DNA from 4 places in the Halomonas sp. A020 genome. Region 4 is predicted to be linked to each of the others. Evidence: predicted binding sites of a transcription regulator. Region 4 holds the regulator's gene; each other region holds the start of a gene.
What was found. Region 4 encodes LexA, which represses DNA repair genes until DNA is damaged. Its sites were predicted from a motif close to TACTGTNTANNTANACAGTA; they were not measured.

Region 1 (4,280 bases), 970 kb from region 4:
GGTAAACACGGCTTTGCCGTGGGTCTCGAACGACCACTTCATCACGTCACTCAGTGCCGCCATCACCTCATCGAACTCGCCAAATACCTGGGTGCTCATTCGGTTGGGGTGAACCTCCAGTCCGGTAGCCTCCAATCGTTGGACCACCTCTTTGACGAGTGGCTTGAAATCATCGGCCAGCGGGTAGTAGCTCAGCTGTACAGAAAGGTACATATCGCCTCCTCGATCGTTTCTATGGCGCAGTTCGAAACTGCTGCCACGCGGCCAGTATGGCCGTACGCGTCTCTTCCGGATGCTCCATGGGGAACATGTGCGTCCCCGGCACCGTGCTGACCGGCAGCCCGCGACGAGCGATACGCTTGAGCCGCCCCGGCGTCATCAAGTGCGACTGCTGCCCCGCCACCAGTTGAATGGGCACACCCACGCGCTGCGGTAATTTGGAGAGGTGATCCGGCAAGTGGCGGAAAATCTCCAGCTCGATGTTGGGGTCGAAGGTCAGCTCGGCGCTGCCGTCGTCCAGTAGTCGCGTGCCTGCTTCAATGTAGTCGTTGAGTGCCTCGGGGGTAAAGCGACGGAAGAGACCACGGCGACGCAGCGAGGTCGCCATCGCCTCGCGACTGGGCCACACCGTGCGCCGCCCCTTGGTTTTACCCGCTGGGGTGATACGGTCCATGAACCCAAAGCGCTTGGCCGCTTTCATCGCCCAGGCATCCGGCCCCAGCATCAGCGGCGGGTCGAGCATGATCACGCCGCGAAAAAGCTCCGGCTGCTTGTCGGCAGCCATGGCCATCAGCGTGCCGCCCAACGAGTGCCCCACGCCCAGCAGTGGCGCGTCGGTCTCGGGCAGGTAACTGAGCAATTCATCCACCAAGTTGCTCCAGTTATGGTTCACTGGATAATCCGGGTGGTGGCCCAGGCGGTCCAGCGGGTGTACATCGAACGATTCTGCCAGTGGGTCTAACAGGCTGCGGTAGCTCAAGCCGGGAAAGCCGTTGGCATGGGCAAACACTAAGCGGGGGCGTTGGGTGGCATCGGCAGGCATGGCAGGCTCGCGGGTCGGCTAACGGGAAGAGGCGCTATCTATCATACGTCTGTTTTAACGCGGGCACCGAACCTCGTCAATCCATCAAAGGATTAACCGGCTAATTAAAACAACGGGAGCTGCTGGGCAGCAGTTTCTTCCGCCAAGCGGTAGCCGACGCCCAGCAGGCGCACGGGGCGTGCGCCCCTCGCCCAGCCCACGTTGAGCAGTGTCTCAAACTGCTCCAGGTTAGGTGCGGGGTCGGCGTGTTCGACAGTGGTTTGGGTGAAGTCGTTGAACTTCACTTTCACCATCACCCCGCGCACGGCGGGGGCCGGGTCTAGGCGAGCGTAACGGCGCTCTAAATCGCTGATCAGCTCGGGGAGCTGCTGGCGGCAGGCGTCTAGGGTGGGTAAATCCTGGGAGTAGGTTTGCTCGGTGCTGATCGACTTGCGCTCGCGGTGGGTTTTGACCGGGCGCTCATCGCGCCCGTGGCTAAGTTCGTGTAGCCGATGACCAAAGCGGCCAAAGCGTTCCACCAGCTCGGTCAACGGCCGGGCGCGCAGATCCACGCCGGTCTGAATGCCCAGCTCGGCGAGTTTTTCAGCGGTCCGCGGCCCCACGCCGTGGATCTTTTTCACCGGCAGCTGCTGCACGAAGGCGTCGATATCGTCAGGCGTGATGACAAAGAGACCATCGGGCTTGCGCCAGTCGCTGGCGATCTTGGCGAGAAACTTGTTGGGTGCCACGCCCGCCGAAACGGTAATACCCACTTCTTGCCTCACCCGCTGGCGAATGGCTTCGGCCATGCGGGTAGCGCTGCCGTGGTACAGCGTGACCTCCGAGACATCCAGAAAGGCTTCATCCAGCGACAGCGGCTCGATCAGCTCGGTCACATCGCGGTAGATGGCAAACACCTGGCGGGCAACATCTTTGTACTTCGCCATATCGCCCCGAATCACCGTGAGATGGGGGCAACGTTTGAGCGCCTGGGCCATGGGCATGGCGGAGTGAATACCGAACTTACGCGCCGGGTAGTTGCAGGTGGCAACCACCCCGCGCTGCTCCACACTGCCGCCAATGGCAATGGGGATATCGGTCAACGCGGGGTTATCGCGCATCTCTACCGCCGCATAGAAGCAGTCACAGTCGCAGTGGATGATTTTGCGCACAGGCCGACCTTGCCTCCGCCCTTACCTGTAAAAAAGCACAGTTTATCACAGGGTGTGCTACAGCGCTGATGAGCAGCAAAACCCTAGGCGGGGGCGCTGTGAATCCCTCCCTGGACGCTACTTTCGCCATCCCTGGCGAAAGACCCCCGCTACGGGTTTTCCGCCCATACTCGCTGGTCTAAATCACGTACCACAAAAGGTGCGCAACACCTGCTCGCTTTCCGTGGCCGGAGCGGCCAAGCGGCGCGCTTCTTCGGATTCATCAAAGGGCTGCGTGACCGCCGCGAGCAGCGTGTGGAAAGGCGCGAAATCGCCTTCTACCGCCGCATCGATGACCTCTTGAATGCGGTGATTGCGGGGAATCACCACCGGGTTGGCGTGGCGCATGGCATCCAGACGCTCACTCTGCTGGCTCGCTTGCTGGGCGTTTTCCCAGTCGGCCAGCCAAGCGGTCAGGCCAGCGGGCTGCGTGGTCAGCGCCAGCAGCGCCTCTTTTTGGGAGTGGGCTGACGTGTCCGCGCTCAAGACTTGAGCATAGTGCGTCAACGCGTCGAACGTCGCGGTCATGTCCATGCGGCCTTGATGCATCTGGATCTCTAGCGCTTCCATCAGCGCCACGGCGCGATCGCTTTCCGGGGCAAGGCCCAGCTTGTCGGCATGCAGGCGGCGCTGCTCGGCGCCAAAACGAGCGGTAAAGCCGCGTAGCACCTCGGTGGCTTGCTCTACCGCAGCATCGCCCTCAACGCGCATCAGCGGAAGCAGGGTTTCGGCAAAACGAGCCAGGTTCCATTGGGCAATGCCAGGCTGATTGTCGAAGGCGTAGCGCCCGCCCTGGTCAATGGAGCTATACACCTTCTGCGGGTCGAACTGCTCCATAAACGCGCAGGGGCCGTAATCGATGGTTTCACCGGCAATGCTGCAGTTGTCGGTATTCATCACGCCGTGAATAAAGCCCAAGCTCATCCAACGCGCCACTAGCGCCGCTTGGCGGGCGGTCACCGCCTCCAACAGCGCCAGGTACGGATCGTCAGCATTGGCCGCCTCTGGGTAGTGGCGGGCAATCACATGGTCGGCCAGCGCTTTTAGCGCGCTTTCATCGCGGCGAACGGCGGCAAACTGGAACGTGCCCACGCGAATATGGCTGCTGGCCACGCGGGTCAGCACGGCTCCCGGCTCGGCCATTTGGCGCACCACGCGTTCGCCGGTTGAAACGGCAGCCAAGGCGCGAGTGGTAGGTACGCCCACGGCGGCCATGAACTCGCTCACCAGGTATTCGCGTAGCACCGGGCCAAGGGGCGCACGGCCGTCGCCACCGCGAGAAAACGGCGTGCGCCCGCTGCCTTTTAGCTGCACATCACGGCGTATTCCTTGTTGATCCACCACTTCGCCTAACAGCAGCGCGCGGCCATCGCCTAGCTGCGGCACGAAGTTGCCGAACTGGTGCCCGGCGTAGCCCAGCGCTTTAGGCTCGGCACCCGGCGGCAGCTGGTTACCGCTGAACCACTGAGCCAGCGTGGCGTCGTCGGGCCGGGTTTGCATGCCTAGCTGCGCGCCCAAGGCATCGTTGAAGGCGATCAGGCTGGGCTGGGCAACGGGCGTGGGCTGGCACGCCACCCACAGGGGTTCCGGCAAGGTGGCGAACTGATGTTCGAAAGACAGCACGGGCAACTCCGCTTTTCAATGAATGGCCTAAAGAATACCCTAGCAGCTTACTCAAGTAATGGGCGATAGCATGCCGCATAGAGACGCGTTAACCCCTGTTAAGCCACCGATAGAGCAAGAGGCGCTCACGCCCCTGCCCCAGGCCTTCTACAACCGTGATACGTTGGAAGTCGCCCGCGACCTGCTGGGCTGCTGGCTAGTGCGCCAGCGGGATGGCGAACTGATGGCCGCGCGCATCGTGGAAACCGAGGCCTACCGCGGCTCGGAAGATTCTGCCTGCCACGCCCACCGGCGTAAAACCCCGCGCACCGAGGCGATGTTTGGCCCGCCCGGCCACGCCTACGTCTATTTGGTGTACGGCATGCACTGGCTGCTGAACGTGGTCACCCAGCCAGAAGGCAACCCCTGCGCGGTATTGATTCGCG
Region 2 (4,280 bases), 220 kb from region 4:
ACCCGCAGCGCTTTGAAAAAATGAGCCTGCGCGTCGGCGGCCTCTTTTTGGATTACTCCAAGCATCAGGTATCGGACGAGGTGCTGGCCAAACTGATCGAGCTGGCCGACCACTCCGCCCTGGTGCAGCGCCGCGCCCAGATGTTCTCTGGCGACATTATCAACGTGACTGAGAACCGTCCGGTACTCCACACCGCCCTACGCCATTTGGGCGATGAGCCGGTGTACGTGGACGGCGAAGACGTGATGCCAGAAATCACCAGAACCCGTGAGCAGATCAAACTGTTCTCCGAAGCGGTGCGCAGCGGCGAGTGGAAAGGCTATAACGGCCAGCGCATCAAAGACGTGGTCAATATCGGCATTGGCGGTTCGGATCTCGGCCCCAACATGGCAGTGCGTGCGCTGTTGAAGTATCGCCACCCGGAGCTGCACTTCCACTTCGTTTCCAACGTGGACGGCACCCATATTCAAAAAGTGCTCTCCCGACTCGACCCCGCCACCACACTGTTCATCGTCTCGACCAAAACCTTCTCCACCCAGGAAACCCTGCTCAACGCCAAGACCGCACGCCGCTGGTTTCTGGAAAATGCCGGAGATGATGCCGACGTGGGCGCGCATTTCATTGCTGCCTCCACCAACCGCAAAGCGGCCATGGAGTTCGGCATTCGCGAAGAGAACGTATTCGAGTTTTGGGCCTGGGTGGGTGGCCGCTACTCCATGTGGTCGTCCATTGGCCTACCCATTGCGCTCTCGATTGGCTTCGAAGGCTTTATCGAGCTGCTGGAAGGCGCCCATGAAATGGACCGCCACTTCATCGAAGCGCCTTTCGCTCAGAACATGCCGGTACTGATGGCGCTGATCGGCATTTGGTACATCAACTTCATTGGCGCGGAAACCCAGGCCATCGTGCCCTACGACCAAGCGCTGAACCAGTTGCCTTCTTTCCTGCAGCAGCTGGACATGGAGTCCAACGGTAAGTCGGTGGATATTTTCGGCCACCCGGTGAACTACAAAACCGGCCCGATTGTATGGGGCCAAACCGGCTCCAACGGCCAGCACGCCTTCTTCCAGCTGCTGCACCAGGGCACACGCTATGTGCCCATCGACTTTATTGCCTCGCTCAAGCCGGAGCCGGGCGTGGAAGATCACCACTTCGCCCTGCTGACCAATATGCTGGCCCAAGCCAACGCCTTTATGGAAGGCAGCCAAGGCGACAGCAAAGAGCTGAGCCAGCTCGACCCCTACAGCTGCCCAGGCAACCGCCCTTCCAGCACTTTGTTACTCGATGAGCTAACGCCGAAAAACCTGGGCGCGCTGATTGCGCTCTACGAGCACAAGGTGTTCGTTCAGGGGGTAATTTGGAACATCAACTCGTTCGACCAGTGGGGCGTGCAGCTCGGCAAGCGCATCGCCGGTGAAATCAGCGAGCGCATCGACGCCAACGCCGCGGATTTCGACGCGTCTACCCAGGGGCTTTTGGAACTCGTACGCGCCCACTTCCCTAGCAGCGCGCGCAAAGCCGATAGCGCCGAGCCAGCGAGCAGTGATAAAAAACCGGTGCGGAAGAAGCGTTAGGTTAAAAGGTAAGTAAGCACAGCGCCTTGGCAAACGACCAGGGCGCTTTTAGGTCAACGCCTATGGAATGGCGCTCACCCGTCGAAAATCGGCGTGTCGTCTTAGCTTATTGAATAGTGTGAAAAGGTGACCCCATGCAGCATCTTCACCAAGCCATCCAGCGCTGCCCTCGAGTCGCGGTGTACGGCACGTTAAAGCGCGGCCACCGCAATCATCATTGGTTAAACGGCGCTGACATGCTGGGTCAAGACTGCCTAAACGAGATTACGCTCTACGATCTTGGGCCCTACCCAGGCGCCAAGCTCACGCCGTCTGCCGGTGTGAGCGTGGAAGTGTACGCCATCGACGCCGAGCGATTAGCGCGGCTCGATGAATTGGAAGATTACCTGCCCCTGGCCCCCGCAGAAGGCGTGTACGACAGGACGGTGCTGGCAACACAGTATGGCGATGCGTGGTGCTATATCTACAACCCAACGGTTGAGGCAACGCAGCTGATTGAGAGCGGAGAGTGGTAGAACGATCTACAAAAAGGCGAGCTAGGTAAGCGGGAAAGATGACGCACATGCACGACGGGCTCATCGCGGTGCCGCCAAACGGTCAGCAATCGCTGAATATTGGTTTCTGCTTGCGGGTTATTGCGCTCTCCCGCCTCCTCCGTCGCCATGCCTTGCTGCATGTCGATAAGGATCAGCGCTACACGCTGACTCGTCGTCGCGGACATGCTCTCTCCCTGACGTCATCCCAGTAAGTCGTCCTCTTTTGCCAAAAATACCATGAGCGCTGTCGTGGCTGTACTGCCCGCTTGGTTGCGGTGCTGAGAAAACCTCATATACTGTATGCATGAACATATATTTCAATGCTACGTACGAGGTGGCAGATGACATCATTGGACCTCTCTCGCACTACCGTGCACAAAGGGCGCGGTGCTACCTACGACCCGCATAACCGTTTTGCCCCTACCCACAGCGTGGCGGAGGATGACGGCTGGTGGCAGGAAGAGGCCGCCACCTCGCTGGCAACGGAAGTGCGTGAAGAGCCCAGCAAAAGCGCGCTCTCTTGGAACCAGTCGCCCGACCTGCCCTTCGACCGCTCGCTCAACCCTTACCGTGGCTGTGAGCATGGCTGCGTGTACTGCTACGCCCGCCCTTCCCACGCTTATTGGGATTTATCGCCGGGGCTGGATTTCGAGACCAAGCTGATCGCCCGCAGCGGGTTGGTGGAGCATTTAAAAGAGGAGCTTTGCCACCCTCACTACGTTTGCCGTCCCATTAACCTTTCTGGCAATACCGACTGCTACCAGCCGCTGGAAGCCACTTACCAAACCACGCGCCGCCTGCTGGAGTTTCTGCTGGCGTGCCGACACCCGGTCACGCTAGTGACGAAAAGCACGCTGATTTTGCGGGATATCGATCTACTGGCAGAAATGGCGGAGCATCGCTTGGTGCGGGTGTTCGTGAGTTTGACCAGCCTGGACGCTAACCTCAAGCGTACGCTGGAACCCCGTGCGGCATCGCCCCAGGCGCGTTTGAAAGTGATTCGTGAGCTAAATACGGCGGGAATTCCGGTGGGCACGCTGGTATCCCCCATCATTCCTGGCCTGACCGACCATGAGATCGAACGCATTCTGGAAGCCGCGAGCCGTGCCGGAGCACGCACTGCCACTTGGATGCTGCTGCGGCTACCCCACGAGGTCGCGCCGCTATTCGAGGCGTGGCTAGAGGCCCACTACCCCGAGCGCGCCGCCAAGGTAATGAGTTTGATGCGCCAGTGTCGGGGCGGTAAAACCTACGAGGCGGCCTTTGGGAAGCGCTTTCGCGGCGAAGGGGTCTTCGCCGATTTGATTGCCCAGAGGTTTCAGCGTGCTAGCCGCCAGTGGAACATGCAGGCCCGCACCGATCAGGGGTTGAATACCCGTGATTTTCGTCCGCCCCGGGCGCAGTGGGATTTATTTGATTAGACTGCTGGAATACCCATCACTAAGAAGACGTTATCTCCATGTCGCTTAGCAAAACGAAATCCAGTTTTTACCGCCGCCTTTACGTGGCTCATTTGATCGAGCAAGGCGTGGCCAGCGTGCCCGCCCTGATGGAAGCCACCGGCATGCCCAGACGCACCGCACAGGACACCATTACATCGCTAGGGGAACTGGATATCGAGTGCGTGTTCGAAAAAAGCGACGGCGAACGCCACAACATTGGCCACTACACCATTAAACAGTGGGGAGCGATTGACCCGCAGTGGGTGACGTCGAATGCGGAGCGTTTGGGTCAGGCGCTGGGATATCGCTAGTCTTGCTAGGCTCTGACCATGCAAGTCGCGCTGCATTTAACGTCACGCTGAACGAGCTTGCCGCCATCGCCAGCACGGCGGCTAAGGGCGGAACCGCCATGATGATCACCAGCCCCAGCGCCAGCGTGTTATAGAGTGCCGAAAATACTAGGTTCTGCATCATGACTCGGCGTGTGCGCTTAGCCAACGAGAGTAAACACACTACACCACTCACCCCTGGCCGAAGCAGCTGCGCGGCGGCACCTTCACGGGCGGCGTCGCTGGCTTGCATGGGGACGACGCCTACCCCGGCTTCGGCAAGGCTCAAGGTATCGTTCACCCCGTCGCCCACATAGAGCGTGGGCGATGGCAGCGCTTTGAGCAGTGCCGCTTTGGCTTCCGGCGAACGCTGGGCGTAGCACGCATTGTTTGCTAACC
Region 3 (4,280 bases), 910 kb from region 4:
ATTTCGGCGCTGGATCAAGCGATCGAAGTCGCCAAGCCCGCCGTGCTTCAGCAAATGGCTACCGCGCTGGGAGCCACACTCGACCCCTTGGCCGGTGTCGAGGGCTGGCGCGACACCCTCAAGGCAATTGCCCACGACTCGGCGGCGCCGGATCAACTGCGCGCCGCGAAAGATATTGCGGTGAGCGTCGGCTACAGCGACGGCATGCTTTATAACTTCTACAAGGTAGCCATTGGCTCTGGTATCGCGCCGCTACTGATCTTCATGGGCGTAGGGGCGATGACCGATTTTGGCCCGCTGCTGGCCAATCCGCGTACGCTGTTTTTAGGGGCGGCGGCGCAGTTCGGTATCTTTGCCACGTTGTTTGGGGCGGTGCTGCTGACCTCCATGGGCATCATGGATTTCTCGCTCAATCAGGCGGCAGCGATTGGTATTATCGGCGGGGCAGATGGCCCGACGTCGATCTACGTCTCCAGCGTGCTGGCACCTGAGTTACTAGGGGCGATTGCCGTCGCGGCGTATGCTTACATGGCCCTGGTGCCATTGATCCAACCGCCGATCATGCGCCTTCTGACCACTGAAAAAGAGCGCAAGATCACCATGACGCAGCTGCGTCCGGTCTCCAAGCTCGAAAAAGTGGTCTTCCCTCTGATGCTGTTGATTGCCGTGGCGCTGTTTCTGCCGGATGCAGCACCACTACTGGGCATGTTCTGTTTCGGTAACCTGATGCGCGAGTGTGGCGTAGTGGAGCGTCTTTCCGATACGGCGCAAAATGCGCTGATCAATATCGTGACGATCATTCTCGGCCTGTCGGTGGGGTCTAAGCTAATGGCCGATAGCTTCCTAGCGTTCGAAACCCTAGGGATTCTGGGGCTGGGAATCGTGGCCTTCGGCATTGGGACTGCTGCCGGGGTGTTGATGGCCAAGCTAATGAACGTGGTTAGCAAAATGCCCATCAACCCGTTGATTGGGGCGGCAGGGGTGTCTGCCGTGCCGATGGCCGCGCGCGTGGCGAATAAAGTTGGACTGGAAGCGAACCCGCACAACTTCCTGCTGATGCACGCTATGGGGCCCAACGTGGCCGGGGTGATCGGCTCGGCGGTCGCCGCCGGTGTGATGATCAAGTACCTAGGCTAATCGGCCGTTAGAGCGCTGCCTATCTGAAACGTGGCTTATCGAGCAGGGCTCGTGTAAGCCGCGTTTTTTCATGCCCGCCGCGGTTCGACGGCGGTTTTGAGGCGGTTTTCTAGGCCGCTGATATCCAACTCCACATCCCGCGGCCAGCCAATGGTCAGGCGCACGCCGTCGCCATCGTAGTCTGCCTGCTGCACGGGCAGCGCCTGCTCGTCGCACCATGCGCGCGCTTGCGCTTCGTGGGCGAAGCTGACCTTCAACCGATAGCTGTCCCGCTCGATGACTTCCCGGGTGGGCAGCGTTTCCAAGCCGGCTTTGACGGCCTGAGCATAGGCGCGGGCCAGCCCGCCAGTGCCTAACTTGGTGCCGCCAAAGTAGCGAATCACCACGCAACCGATTTCGCCGATCTGGCTGCCTTGAAGTGCCTGGAACATGGGGCGTCCGGCGGTGCCGCCCGGTTCGCCATCATCAGAAAAGCCAATATGGGTTTGCTCGCCAGGAGGGCCAGCAATGAAGGCCGTACAGTGATGGCTGGCGTTTGGGTGAGCAGCTTTGGCCGCTTGAAGCAGCGTATCGAAAGCGTCAGGGGTGGGGGCATGGCACAGCCAAGCCAAAAATTGGCTTTTCTCGACGTCGATGTCGGCGGTGTGCCATGTACCAAGGGCTAAATCAGGGACTCGAAAACGCAACGAGGGCTCCCGGCAGGGTGGGTGACCAATTAGTGATGCTGGGTTTCCGTGGTGTGTTGGGCCACGCCCATTACCATGCCCAGCACCTGAATGTCACAATTATGCAGGAATAGGTCCGGTATGGCTGCATCTTCCGGCCATAAATGGATACCCAAGCGGCTAATGGAGAGCTGCTTAAGCGTCACTTCGCGCTGGTTGATCGTCGCAACGGCGGTCTCTTGATGGGCGTCGTGCTGGTGACGGTGAATGATGATGACATCGCCGTCGAAGAGGTTGCAGTCGCGCATGCGGTCGCCGCGAATACGCAGGGCGTAGGTGTTGCGACGTGTGACGCGAGGGGGTGTGCACGCTTGACGCGCATGTGATGAGGCGCTGCGAGACGCTAGTGGGGTAGGCGTCGATGGCGCTACCGGTTGAGACAGCGTCTGAGAGGGTACGTAAGAAGGAACCTGAGACGTTACCCTAGAGGGTAGGCAGATCGTCATAGTGTGTTCTCCCATGCAGCGCCCGTTGTCGAGGCGTTTGATTGAGGCAATACCTGTTGTTTTATTCTGTGGTGTCTATTCATACAGTGTTTACAGTATAAGCCTGTTTTTGCATACAGTGCTAGTCCTGTCTTTTGCAGGACGCCTCCATGAGGTGCTTAAGAAAGCATTGGTTTGGGGCACGCTGCGACCCAAGACCGCAGAGCCCGACTGGCGGGGAAGGGCCTTTCCGTGTAGAGTTCGACCCAAAATCAATGCGCCTGGAGTGTCTTTTGAGCCTGTGCCTGCAAGCCCGACAATTGGCCTGTGAACGCGACGACCGTTGGCTGTTTGAAGGGCTCGATCTCGATATCCAATCGGGTGAGATCGTGCGCATCGAGGGCCCAAACGGCAGCGGCAAAACGACGCTGCTAAAAATACTCTCAGGGCAATTAACCGATTACCGTGGCGAGCTTTTCTGGAATGGCGCGCCCATGCGCCAAGCCCGTGAACATTTTCTCGCCAATTTGCTCTATTTAGGTCATGCCCCCGGTGTGAAGGCGGGTCTCTCGCCGCTGGAGAATTTAGCTTGGTATCAAGCGCTTAGCGGAGAAGTGGGCAGCGAGCCTGCACGGGAGGCAGCGCTGGCCGCCGTTGGGCTTACCGGTTTCGAGGACGTGCCTGCCGGTCAGCTGTCTGCCGGGCAACAGCGGCGTGTGGCGCTGGCGCGTTTGACCCTCACTCAGCGTGCGCTGTGGGTGCTCGACGAGCCTTTCACTGCCATCGATCGTCAAGGGGTGGCGGCGCTGGAGGCGCAGCTGGTGGCCCATGCGCAGTCTGGCGGCTGTGTGTTGGTGACCACGCACCATGCGCTGGCCGAGTCACCCGTGCTCAGGCGTATTCAGCTGGGGTAAGAAGGAGACAGCGTTGCAACGTTCACACGCTCCATTGAGCCCCCCCGAGGTGGCCATGCATGCCCCCCAGGGCGGTCTGCTGGTGGCCATCAAGGCCACGCTCAAGCGCGACCTCACCCTGATGCTGCGCCGTCGTGGCGAGGTGCTCAATCCGCTGGTGTTCTTTGCACTGGTGATTACCCTATTCCCCATTGGGATTTCACCGGATCCAGCGCTGCTGGCAAGCATTGCGCCGGGGCTGTTATGGGTAGCTGCGCTGCTAGCCGCACTGCTCTCGCTGGATAGCCTGTTTCGCAGTGACTATGACGATGGCAGCCTCGAGCAATTACTACTGGCTCCCCAGCCGCTGGCGGCGCTGGGGTTGGCAAAAGTGGCGGTGCATTGGCTGCTGACCGGGCTGCCACTGGCGCTCATGGCGCCACTCTTGGGCATCATGCTGTCGCTTCCCGCAGGAAGCTACGCCGTGCTGTCGCTGTCGTTGGCGCTCGGTACGGCCAGCTTGAGTCTGATTGGCGCCATCGGGGCGGCATTGACGGTGGGGCTGGCGCGGGGCGGTGTGCTGCTCTCGCTGCTGGTGCTGCCGCTCTATATTCCAGTACTGATTTTCGGCGCAGGTGCCGTACAAGCCGCTATTTTTGGCGATGGAATGGCCGCTCATCTGGCGATTCTAGGGGCACTGCTGGCGCTAGCACTGATGCTGGCACCCTGGGCCATTGCGGCATCACTGCGCATCAGCATCAACGGTTAGAGGACGGGAACACCATGTGGGCCTTTATCAACAAACTAAGATCACCCAAATGGTTCTATGCCATTAGCGCCAAACTGCAGCCGCTTTTTTGGGTAGCGGCGACGCTGTTGCTGCTGGTCGGCACCGTTTGGGGGCTCGTCTTTGCGCCTGCGGATTATCAGCAGGGTAATAGCTTTCGCATCATTTATGTCCACGTTCCCGCCGCGTTTCTAGCCCAGTCCATTTTCGTCTCCATGGCCGTCTCTGGGCTTGTGTTCATGGTCTGGAAAATCAAAGTGGCGGATATGGCTGCTACCGTGATGGCCCCGCTGGGCGCCGCGATGACATTCGT
Region 4 (4,280 bases):
CATGGGCGCGTTGGTTGAATCCCCTACGAGCAAATCGACCGGTGCCAGTGCTCTGAATTGAGCCGCATTGACCGGTGAGCCAATGAGCGGGGTTGGGTCCAGTTTCCAATCACCCGTGTGGAGAATGCGGTAATCCCCCGCTTGCATCATGATGGCGCAGCTCTCGGGGATGGAGTGGGTGACGCTGAGATAGCGAAGGGTGAAGGGGCCACTCTCTACTGCCTCCCCCGGTTCGATGGTCTGGATCGCTGCGCTACTGAGCTGATGTTCGGCAAACTTGTAGCGCAAGAGTCCCGCTGCGAGTGGGGTGGCAAAAATCGGGCAGCCCCATTTGGGCCAAAGCCACGCCACGGCGCCGATGTGGTCTTCATGGCCGTGGGTAATGAACAGGGCTTTGGGGGTGATCTTGAGCGCTTCCAGGGTTTCCGTGTTGGGCACTTGAAGCGGAGAATTCGGCAGGTCTTGGCGAATCATCATGCCGCAATCAACGGCGATCCACTGATCGTCATACCCATACAGCGTGAGGTTCATTCCAATTTCGCCACAGCCACCAAGCGGTAGCAGGCGCAGGGGCGGGCGGCGACGGGGACGAAGTTGAACGCGTGATGGATGCATCAGTTATGAAAAGCCTAGAAAGTAATATCTTAACTATACGGGATGCGGGGGGCGGGTAACAATCATCGCGGCACCAGACCGCGGTGCTTCCTTATCTTGCTTACGTTACACTAATGCGGCTAAAGCGTTTATCTGCCGTTAGGCAGGTGCTTGGCGAGCGTGCCGTTAAATACGTTAAGAGTGTCTGTGATGTCTCATTATTACCGTTTAGTTGTTTCCTGCCCCGATCAGGTGGGCATTGTGGCGCGTGTCTCAAGCTTTATTGCTCAGCAGGGTGGTTCCATTACCGAAGCAAGCCAGCACTCTGATTTAGAGACTGGTCGCTTTTTCATGCGCTATGAAATTCTGGCGGACTCACTGGGTATGTCGGCGGAAGCGTTGCGCACGGCGTTCGAGCCCGTCGCCGCCGAATTCGATATGCAGTGGTCGTTGGTAGATACGCAAAAGCGTCGCCGTGTGGTGCTCATGGTGTCTAGAGAGTCTCACTGCTTGGTCGACTTGCTGTATCGCTGGCAAGCAGGCGAGCTGGATTGCGATATCGTGGGCGTCATTTCTAACCATGACGATATGCGTTCACTCACGGAGTGGTACGGTATTCCCTATCATCACGTACCGGTCGATCCTACCAACAAGCAGCGGGCATTCGATCAAGTGCAAGAGCAGATCGATGCGGCCCGCGCCGACTGTGTGGTGCTGGCGCGCTACATGCAAATACTGCCGCCTTCCCTTTGCGAACGCTATGCGGGCCGAGTCATCAATATCCACCACAGTTTCCTGCCGTCGTTCGCGGGTGCCAAGCCGTATCATCAAGCTTATGAGCGCGGTGTGAAGCTGATCGGTGCGACCTGCCATTACGTCACCGAAGAGCTGGACGCGGGCCCGATCATCGAGCAGGACATACATCGGGTCAGCCATTGCCACACGCCGACCGATCTCGTTCGCTTCGGTCGCGACGTTGAAAAAGCGGTGTTGGCGCGTGGTTTACGCTGGCACTTGGAAGATCGTGTGCTCATTCACGGCAATAAAACAGTCGTCTTTAGTTAATCTACCGGGGGCGCTATGTCGTTTGCACAGAGCGTATTGGCACCATGGGCGCTGGTGATGACGTGGTTGTTGTCATTGGGCATGGTGGGCTGGTGCATTTGGCTGCGCCCTTGGCAACCGTTGCTCGAAGATACCGCGCTCCAACATCGATGGTTGGCCGCGACGCTTGTCGTCATGCTGTTTTGGCAGCTTCGCGCCCAAGCAGTGGATTGGTTGACGCTTCACCTAGTATTTACGGTGTTAATGACGCTGGTCTTTAAAATGCCGTTAGCGCTGCTGAGCAACGTAATGATCAACGCTGCCATGGTAGCGATTGGACGTAACGAGTGGAACCTGCTTGGGGCGAACGTACTGGTGACTGGCATCGTGCCTGCTATGGTGACAGGCATCGTGTGGCGTCTGGTGGATCGCCGCCTGCCGGATAATTTGATGGTGTTCTTATTCGCCTGCGGATTTTTCGGCGCAGCGCTGTCGACGTTAGGTGGCGGGCTTGTCGCGGTGGCGCTCATCATATTGGCGGGCACGGATCCTGAGGCCGTATATCTCGCTCAAGAGTATGCCCGCTTTTTACCGCTGCTGATGCCGTCGGAAGCCTTCATCACCGGGATGCTGCTCAGCATCTTGCTAGTCTACCACCCAAGTTGGGTGGCCACCTTCAATGACCACCGTTACATCGACTCACAGTAAATACACTTCGTGTGCCGGGTCTGACCACGGCCTCAGCTCAGCCGAGCGCTTGTCCGTTTCCGCCCCGAATAACGCCGACGCCGACACCCTCGATATCCAGTTGTTGGGTGCGCAGATCGATCTCGATCGGTGGGAAGTCGGCATTCTCGGCGATCAACGTGACTTGATGGCCCTGGCGTTTAAAACGCTTGACCGTCACTTCGTCTTCTAACCGTGCTACGACGATCTGGCCATCGCGTACGCGATCAGTGCGATGAACGGCCAGAAGGTCGCCTTCCAAAATGCCGACATCTTTCATGGAGAGGCCGCGTACACGTAATAGGTAATCGGCTTTGGGCGTAAAATACTCGGCTGGAAGCGGGCAGTAGCGGTCTATGTGTTCGGCAGCCAAGATTGGACTACCGGCGGCAACTTCGCCAATCACGGGTAGCCCATTGGGTACAGGCTCGGAGGCGGCCGTTGTCGATGCTGGCACTTCGCTAGGTTCCAGCACCTCCTGGTTCGGTAGCCGAATTCCCCGCGACGTATTTCGAATGATGCGTATGGCGCCTTTACGCTCGAGCGCACGCAAATGCTCCTCGGCAGCATTTGGAGAGCGGAACCCTAGCGCCTTGGCGATTTCAGCGCGCGTTGGCGGGTACCCCAGGTCACCCATGGTTTTGACGATGAAATCAAATACGTGCTGCTGACGTGCTGTGAGTGGACGAGACATACCAAACTCCAAAACAGTGAAAAGACAGTAGCTACATGTCGGCTTAATCAGTATGTGTTTAAGTATACAGTATGTTGCTCTGTCCAGTACATGGTCCATGACAAACGCCAGTACATAGCGAGCGCTTTGAAAGCTAGGTAAACAAGGCGCCGCCCATGGACCGTTGGCGAACTGGATAAGTGATTGAGCCTGTCAGACATATGTCATAGTATGCAGCGTTGTTTAAAACACCTGTTTTTTGGAGGGCGAGATGGCCCAATCAGATACGGTAACGCGTATATTAGACACGGCAGAGGTGCTATTTGCAGAGCGAGGCTTTGCCGAGACGTCGCTGCGCAATATCACCAGCAAGGCACGCGTCAATTTGGCGGCCGTCAACTACCACTTTGGTTCCAAAAAAGCGCTGATTCAAGCGGTGTTCGCTCGCTATCTCGATCCGTTTTCGGCACGTTTTCATACGGCACTGGATGAACTCGAGACGCGCCATCAAGGCCAACCGATTCCTTTGGAAGTGCTGCTTGAGACCATGGCGACCACGGTGTTGGCCGTCCCGGCAGAACGCAATAGCCTGAAAGTGTTCATGAGGCTCCTGGGTCTGGCGTATAGCCAGGCTCAGGGGCATTTAAGGCGTTATATTCAGCAGCAATATGGCGACGTGTTTACGCGCTTCACCGAGCTGGTGCGCCAAGCGACCCCAGACCTGCCGGACGCTGAGCGTTTCTGGCGGCTACACTTTATGTTGGGAACGGTGATATTCACGCTGTCAGGCTTGGATGCGCTGCGTGATATCGCCGCCAAGGATTACCAAGAACAGGTCACGGTGCGGGATCTGGTACGACGCCTGCGGCCCGTCGTGGTCGCCGCCATGAATGCGCCGTTGCCCGCCGCGGTTGAAGAGGGTCATCATGAAAACGCCCAAGCTAGCTGAGCTGCCGCCTACACACGGTGGTTGGATAGAGATCGATACCCAGCGTCAGAGACTCTGCTGGTGGCAAGGTAACGATATTCAGCATGAGTGTACGATTTCGACGGGGCTGGCAGGCGTTGGGCAGGAAGAGGGCAGCGGTCAAACGCCGCTTGGCTGGCACTACGTGCGCGCATCGATTGGCCAAGGCTGTCCCGATAACGCGGTATTTCGGGGTCGCCGGTGGACGGGCGAAGTCTATTCGCCAACTCTCGCGGCCAGCTTCCCCAAGCGTGACTGGATCCTGACGCGGATACT

Region 1: dinB (DNA polymerase IV) is a predicted target of LexA. The motif match lies at 2,217-2,236, and genes of this name have one in related genera.
Region 2: FRH_RS12850 (PA0069 family radical SAM protein) is a predicted target of LexA. The motif match lies at 2,405-2,424, and genes of this name have one in related genera.
Region 3: FRH_RS09610 (S24 family peptidase) is a predicted target of LexA. The motif match lies at 2,378-2,397, and genes of this name have one in related genera.

The regions. Positions count from the first base shown of each region.
Region 1 is NZ_AP022850.1:2,011,223-2,015,502, reverse strand. It holds gene FRH_RS09360 (YkoF family thiamine/hydroxymethylpyrimidine-binding protein) at 1-213, opposite strand, end outside; gene FRH_RS09355 (alpha/beta hydrolase) at 233-1,042, opposite strand; gene dinB (DNA polymerase IV) at 1,147-2,193, opposite strand; gene FRH_RS09345 (protein adenylyltransferase SelO) at 2,377-3,855, opposite strand; gene FRH_RS09340 (DNA-3-methyladenine glycosylase) at 3,926-4,280, shown strand, end outside.
Region 2 is NZ_AP022850.1:2,753,402-2,757,681, reverse strand. It holds gene pgi (glucose-6-phosphate isomerase) at 1-1,574, shown strand, start outside; gene FRH_RS12860 (gamma-glutamylcyclotransferase) at 1,709-2,089, shown strand; gene FRH_RS12855 (hypothetical protein) at 2,038-2,238, opposite strand; gene FRH_RS12850 (PA0069 family radical SAM protein) at 2,452-3,531, shown strand; gene FRH_RS12845 (winged helix-turn-helix domain-containing protein) at 3,570-3,863, shown strand; gene FRH_RS12840 (cation-translocating P-type ATPase) at 3,784-4,280, opposite strand, start outside.
Region 3 is NZ_AP022850.1:2,071,242-2,075,521, forward strand. It holds gene FRH_RS09600 (sodium ion-translocating decarboxylase subunit beta) at 1-1,137, shown strand, start outside; gene FRH_RS09605 (YigZ family protein) at 1,206-1,823, opposite strand; gene FRH_RS09610 (S24 family peptidase) at 1,853-2,323, opposite strand; gene ccmA (cytochrome c biogenesis heme-transporting ATPase CcmA) at 2,581-3,201, shown strand; gene ccmB (heme exporter protein CcmB) at 3,257-3,949, shown strand; gene FRH_RS09625 (heme ABC transporter permease) at 3,964-4,280, shown strand, end outside.
Region 4 is NZ_AP022850.1:2,977,130-2,981,409, forward strand. It holds gene FRH_RS13880 (ribonuclease J) at 1-531, opposite strand, end outside; gene purU (formyltetrahydrofolate deformylase) at 805-1,659, shown strand; gene FRH_RS13890 (energy-coupling factor ABC transporter permease) at 1,675-2,346, shown strand; gene lexA (transcriptional repressor LexA) at 2,384-3,058, opposite strand; gene FRH_RS13900 (TetR/AcrR family transcriptional regulator) at 3,309-3,986, shown strand; gene FRH_RS13905 (L,D-transpeptidase) at 3,964-4,280, shown strand, end outside.